Streptomyces venezuelae: one gene and its partner. The protein of the gene in region 1 interacts with the protein of each later gene in a pairwise test. Links are inferred from orthologs where the notes say so. Each region holds a gene or a part of one and is shown on either strand. Other genes may lie near its edges.

Region 1 (3,380 bases):
GGAGCGGCATGTCCTCCTGGAACTTCTTCGAGATCAGGAAGTCGATCAGCGCCTTCCCGCCCTCGGGGTTCTTCGCCCCGTTCAGCAGGCCCGCGAACTCGATCTGCCGGAAGCAGGTGCCGGTGGAGACCCCGGTGGGAGCCACCTTCGGCTGCGGCTCGCCGTACAGCACCTCGACCGGCGGGCTGGAGGCGTAGGAGACGACGAGCGGCCGGTCGCCCTTGGCCTGCTTGCCGCCGGCCGAGCCGGAGAACTCCTGGTTGTAGGCGAGCTCCCAGCTGTCGACGGTCTTCACGCCGTTGGCCTTGAGCTTCGTCCAGTAGTCCTGCCAGCCCTCGTCGCCGTACTTCGCGGCCGTGCCGAGCAGGAAGCCGAGCCCCGGGGACGACCGCTCGGGGTTCTCGACCACGAGCAGGTCCTTGTACGCGGGCTCCGCCAGGTCGTCGAAGGTCACCGGCGGCGCAAGCTTCTTGTCCGCGAAGTACTTCTTGTCGTAGTTGACGCAGATGTCACCGGTGTCGATCGGCGTGACCCGGTTCTCCTTGTCGAGGCGGTACGTGGCCGGGACCCGGTCGACGCCCTTCGCCTCGTACGGGACGAAGATCCCGTTGTCGAGGGCGCGGGAGAGCAGGGTGTTGTCGACGCCGAAGAAGACGTCGCCCTGCGGGGAGCCCTTGGTCAGGATCTCCTTGTTGACGGCCTCGCCCGCGTCGCCGGCCTTCAGGACCTTGACCTTGAAGCCGGTCTCCTTCGTGAAGTCCGCGAGCACCTCCTTGGAGGCGTTGAAGGAGTCGTGACTCACGAGGGTCACGGTCTTCGGCGCGGGGGCGCCGGTCTTGCCCGCGGCGTCGCGAACGTCCTCCGTGCCGCACGCGGCGAGGGTGGTGACGCCGAGCGCCGCGACGAGCGCGGCGGCGGCCATTCTCTTCGTGCTCGACGAGATGGTGGTGCTCACTGAGATTCCTCCTGGGTGTGACCAGGAAGAGACGCGGCCCTGCCCGCGTCCGGCGGAGACCGGACGCGGGCAGGGCGCAACAGCTTGAGTTAACGACCGAACTTCCTACCCAGAATGACCTGGGCAAGGTTCAGAGGGTCTGCGGTCCTACGGTGACCGCACTCTCAGCGCTGTGGCGCTCCCCTGTCGGAATATGGAGATGTGTTCGACCTCAGAGTACAAGGTCAGCGCTCGGAGGCCGCCAGCTGTCCACAGGCACCGTCGATCTCCTGGCCCCGGGTGTCCCGGACGGTCACCGGAACGCCGTGGCGGGCGATGGCCTCGACGAAGGCCTTCTCGTCCTCCGGACGGGACGCCGTCCACTTCGAACCGGGGGTCGGGTTCAGCGGGATCAGGTTGACGTGCACCCGCTTGTTCTTGAGCAGCCGGCCGAGGAGGTCGCCTCGCCACGCCTGGTCGTTGATGTCGCGGATGAGCGCGTACTCGATGGAGACCCGGCGGCCCGACTTCTCCGCGTACTCCCAGGCGGCGTCGAGGACCTCGCGCACCTTCCAGCGGGTGTTCACCGGCACGAGGGTGTCGCGCAGCTCGTCGTCGGGGGCGTGCAGCGAGACCGCGAGGCGGCACTTGAAGCCCTCGTCGGCGAAGCGCTGCATGGCCGGCACGAGACCGACCGTGGAGACGGTGATCCCGCGCTGCGAGAGCCCCAGACCGTCGGGCTCGGGATCGGTGAGGCGGCGGATCGCGCCGACGACCCGCTTGTAGTTGGCGAGCGGCTCGCCCATGCCCATGAAGACGATGTTCGAGAGACGCGCCGGTCCCCCGGGCACCTCCCCGTCCCGCAGGGAGCGCATGCCGTCCACGATCTGGTGCACGATCTCGGCGGTCGACAGGTTCCGGTCGAGCCCGGCCTGCCCGGTCGCGCAGAACGGGCAGTTCATCCCGCAGCCGGCCTGCGAGGAGATGCACATGGTCACCCGGTCCGGGTAGCGCATGAGCACCGACTCGACGAGCGTGCCGTCGTGCAGCCGCCACAGGGTCTTACGGGTGGTGTCGTCGTCGCACGAGATGTGCCGGACGACGGACATCAGGTCGGGGAGCAGCTCGCCGGCCAGCTTCTCCCGCGAGGCCGCCGGGATGTCGGTCCACTGCGCCGGGTCGTGCGCGTACCGCGCGAAGTAGTGCTGGGACAGCTGCTTGGCGCGGAACGGCTTCTCGCCGATCGCGGCGACGGCTTCCTTGCGCTCGGCGGGCGACAGGTCTGCCAGGTGGCGCGGCGGCTTCTTGGCTCCCTTGGGGGCGATGAAAGTCAGTTCTCCGGGCACGGGACGGGCCACGATCGGGTGTCTCCTCAGACGGCACGAGGTCCGGACAGCCCCGCGTCGGCGGGAAGCGCGGCATGACGATGCCGAAGCCAGGAGACCTCACTGGAGCGCCCTCGCGGCGGCGAGGACGACGGAAGGGCCCGCGGCGCACGCGCCACGAGCCCTTCCAGAGTACCCGCTGTCCGTCAACCCGTTCCGACGGACGAAAACCGACCGGCCGGTCAGCTCGTACCGACGAACAACGCCAGCAGCAGCCACACCACCGGCGCCGTCGGCAGCAACGAGTCCAGCCGGTCCATGATCCCGCCGTGGCCCGGGAGCAGCGTGCCCATGTCCTTGATGCCGAGATCGCGCTTGATCATCGACTCGCCGAGGTCGCCGAGCGTCGCGCTCGCCGCCACCGCGAGACCGAGGAGCAGGCCCTGCCACCAGGTCCCGTCGTCGATCATGAACTCCATGCACAGCGCGCCCGCCGCCATCGCGAAGGCCAGGGCACCGACGAGGCCCTCGCGGGTCTTGCCGGGGCTGATCCTCGGAGCCAGTTTGTGCTTGCCGAAGCGCCAGCCGACCGCGTACGCCCCGGTGTCGCTGACCACCGTCAGGATCAGGAAGGTCAGCACCCGCTGCGGGCCGTCGTCCGCGGTGAGCAGCATCGCCACGAACGTCGCCAGGAAAGGCACGTAGAACGCGGCGAAGACACCCGCCGTGACGTCCTTCAGGTAGCCCTCGGGGGGCTCCGTCATCCGCCAGACGAGTACCGCGAGCGCCGTGAGCGCCATCGCCACCCAGGCGCCCTCGGGGCCCCTGACGTAGCCGGCGACGACCATCGCCGCACCGCCGACCGCGAGCGGCACCAGCGGAGCCTTGATGGCCTTGCGCTCCTGGAGGCGGGAGGTGAGCTCCCACAGACCGACGACCACGGCGACCGCGATCACTCCGACGAACGCCGGCTTCCAGATGAACAGCGAGGCGATGATGACGGCGCCGAGGCCGACTCCGACCCCTATGGCCGCGCCCAGGTCCCGCCCCGCGCTCTTCTTCTGCCGTGGCGCCGTCGGCGCGGGCGGCGGAGGCGGGGTGGGGCTGGACATGGGCTCCTG
Region 2 (3,205 bases), 3.9 Mb from region 1 along the record:
GCAACTGGCCCACGAAGTGCCAGGTCAGATCAAGGTCCGCACACGCGGCGGCCTTGGGAGCCGCGTCCTGGTCCCGGTTCTCGGCGACGTGCCGCACGCCCAGTCCGTGCAGCAGCCGTACATCGCTCGCGGGGTAGGTCTTGGTGACCACGATCAGGGTCACCTCCTCCCGCGGACGCCCGGCGGCGGCGCAGGCAGCGGCGATGCGCTCCTCCACGTGGGCCAGATTCTCGGCGAGTTGCGACTTCCGGTCCGTCATGTCTCTTCCTGGGTCAACCAGACATATCCCGCGAGTCGCCCTGTGCTGCGGTCGCGGCGGTACGAGTAGTGGTCACCGGATTCCCGGGTGCAGACGTCACTGGCCTTCCGGTCCGTGACCCCGAGCCGTTCGAGCTGGGCGTGCACCCCGGCCGTGACGTCGACGGCGGGGGTGCCCCAGCTCGTCTCGGCCCAGGCGGCGGGCTCGATGTCCGCGACCTCGGCGCGCATCGCCTCCGGCACCTCGTAGCACCGCCCGCAGACGGCGGGGCCGGTGCGGGCGACGATCCGGGCCGGGTCGGCGCCGAGGCCGATCATGGCCTCCACGGCGGCGGGGACGATCCCGGCGACCATTCCGGGCCGCCCGGCGTGGGCCGCGGACACGACCCCGGCGACGGGATCGGCGAGCAGGACCGGGACGCAGTCCGCGGTGAGGACGGCGAGGGCGAGTCCGCGGGCCGCGGTCACGAGACCGTCGACCGCCGGGACGGACTCGCCGGTCCACGGGCCCTCGACCTCGGCGACGTCGGCGCCGTGCACCTGGTTCATCCAGACGACCCGCGCCGGGTCGAGCCCGAGGGCGCCGGCGGCCAGCGCCCTGTTGGTCCGTACGGACTCGGGGTCGTCCCCGACCGCGCCGCCGAGGTTGAGCTCCTCGTACGGAACGGCGCTCACCCCGCCCCACCTGTCGGTGAAGGCGAAGTGCGCGCCGTTCGCGTCGAAGTACTGCCCTATCACTTCAGGAAGTCCGGGACGTCCAGCTCTTCGGCCTGGGAGTCCGCGTACGGACGGGCCGGCGGGACGACGGGCGGGGCCGGCGTCAGCGGGGTCTCGTTGACGACCGGGACCGGCTCGACCGGGACGGAGACCGGCTCCTCGCGGGGGGCCACCGTGCCGAGTCCGCCCATCGGGCGGGAGGGCTCGCTGACGCGGGGCGCCGGAGCCGGCTCCTCGCGCTTGGCCGAGACCGAGCCGATGATGTTGTCCCGGCGGGCCGGCGGCTGGCCGCCGTCGAAGCCGGCCGCGATGACCGTGACCCGGACCTCGTCACCGAGCGCGTCGTCGATGACGGCGCCGAAGATGATGTTGGCCTCGGGGTGGGCCGCCTCGCTGACCAGCTGCGCGGCCTCGTTGATCTCGAAGAGACCGAGGTCGCTGCCGCCGGAGATGGAGAGCAGCACGCCGCGGGCGCCGTCGATGGAGGCCTCGAGGAGCGGCGAGGAGATCGCCATCTCCGCGGCGGCCACCGCGCGGTCGTCGCCCCGGGCGGAGCCGATGCCCATGAGGGCCGATCCGGCCTCGGACATGACCGACTTGACGTCGGCGAAGTCGAGGTTGATCAGACCCGGGGTGGTGATGAGGTCCGTGATGCCCTGGACGCCGCTCAGCAGCACCTGGTCGGCCGACTTGAACGCGTCGAGCACGGAGACCTGGCGGTCCGAGATCGAGAGCAGTCGGTCGTTCGGGATGACGATGAGGGTGTCGACCTCTTCGCGGAGCTCGGCGATGCCGTCCTCCGCCTGGTTGGCGCGACGCCGGCCCTCGAAGGTGAAGGGTCGGGTGACCACACCGATCGTCAGGGCGCCGAGCGAGCGCGCGATGTTGGCGACGACGGGGGCGCCGCCGGTGCCGGTGCCGCCGCCTTCGCCGGCGGTGACGAAGACCATGTCGGCCCCCTTGAGGACCTCCTCGATCTCCTCACGGTGGTCCTCTGCCGCCTTGCGACCGACGGCCGGGTTGGCCCCGGCGCCCAGGCCGCGGGTGAGTTCACGGCCGACGTCGAGCTTGACGTCGGCGTCGCTCATCAACAGCGCTTGCGCGTCGGTGTTGATCGCGATGAACTCGACGCCCTTGAGGCCGACCTCGATCATTCGGTTGATGGCATTGACACCACCGCCGCCGACACCGATGACCTTGATGACTGCGAGGTAGTTCTGCGGTGCTGCCACGTCGAAGGCCTCTCGCCTCGAGTTACGTGTCGCCGCTACGCGGTGGTTGGTCGCGCTGCGACGACGGATGCCGATTGGGGCGGTCCGGAACGCCGACCCAAACCCTAACGTTGAAGTTTAGGGTTACCAGTGTCGCTGTTCGCTGGACTCTTCCGAACAGGACACTAAGTCGACAAGCGGCGCACGTTCAACGAACACGCCGAACCTCCCGTTTTTCTTTTCACCCTATGTGATCACCCGGAGCGCTGGCCAACCAGGGTGCTGGCCAGGGCTGATACCCGTCAACTGGCGGACGACGCGGGCGCCGTGGGGGCACTTACATCGAAGTGCCCCGCTTTGGGCGAGGCCTTCATCAGAGCGGTCAGCACCCTGGCTTTCACCGGGCCGTGCTCGGCGCTCCCCCAGAAGACGCTTCGCCCCTCGGTCAGCTCCAGAGTGACGGAGTCGTACGAAGTGACGCGGACGACACGAGTCCTCCGGGCGATTTCGTCCGGGAGTTCACCCCTGACGCGGACCGCCTCCGCCAGCAGCCGGTCCGCGTCGAAGCGGCGCAGACTGGGCGAGGAGGCCACGTCGAGGACGAGCCGGGGGATGCCCTTGGGGGCGGTGTCGACCGTGGCGAACCGGACGCCGGTCGCGTCCACTTCGATGAACTTCGTGCCCTTTTCCAGCAGGAGAACGGGCTTCCGTTCCGTCACTTTCAGACCGATTCCGTGCGGCCAGGACCGCACGACGTCGACCGACTCGATGCGCGGGAGCGCCTGCCGGAGCCGCACCTCGATCGCCTCGGTGTCGACGGAGACGAGCGGCGCACCCGTCGGGACGGCGGCGATCGCCTCGACCTCACCGGGGGTCAGGACCCCGGTGCCGGAAGTCTTCACACGTTCCACACGGAACCAGGACGACCCGTAGAGCGCCCAGATCACTCCGGCCGTGAGCAGGGCGACGCCCAGCACGGCGAGGAGCACACGGGGGGCGGGCACCCGGAATCGACTATT

Evidence for each region.
Region 2: the proteins of rlmN (region 1) and ftsZ interact in binary tests that used the Escherichia coli proteins (3 or more experiments, as listed by UniProt). The link is inferred for Streptomyces venezuelae from one-to-one orthologs.

The regions. Positions count from the first base shown.
Region 1 is NZ_CP029194.1:2,502,099-2,505,478, forward strand. The notes cover bases 237-3,210. They hold rlmN (23S rRNA (adenine(2503)-C(2))-methyltransferase RlmN), read right to left. Parts: upstream 2,293-3,210; coding sequence 1,180-2,292; downstream 237-1,179. Other genes in these bases: DEJ46_RS10990 (thiamine ABC transporter substrate binding subunit), read right to left, coding at 237-922; DEJ46_RS11000 (phosphatidate cytidylyltransferase), read right to left, coding at 2,502-3,210. Outside these bases: more of DEJ46_RS10990, read right to left, coding at 1-236; more of DEJ46_RS11000, read right to left, coding at 3,211-3,380.
Region 2 is NZ_CP029194.1:6,431,076-6,434,280, reverse strand. Bases 101-2,899 are described here. They hold ftsZ (cell division protein FtsZ), read right to left. Parts: upstream 2,208-2,899; coding sequence 993-2,207; downstream 101-992. Other genes in these bases: DEJ46_RS29425 (cell division protein FtsQ/DivIB), read right to left, coding at 2,489-2,899; pgeF (peptidoglycan editing factor PgeF), read right to left, coding at 256-996; DEJ46_RS29440 (YggS family pyridoxal phosphate-dependent enzyme), read right to left, coding at 101-259. In the rest of the region: more of DEJ46_RS29440, read right to left, coding at 1-100; more of DEJ46_RS29425, read right to left, coding at 2,900-3,205. UniProt on the Escherichia coli protein: Essential cell division protein that forms a contractile ring structure (Z ring) at the future cell division site. The regulation of the ring assembly controls the timing and the location of cell division.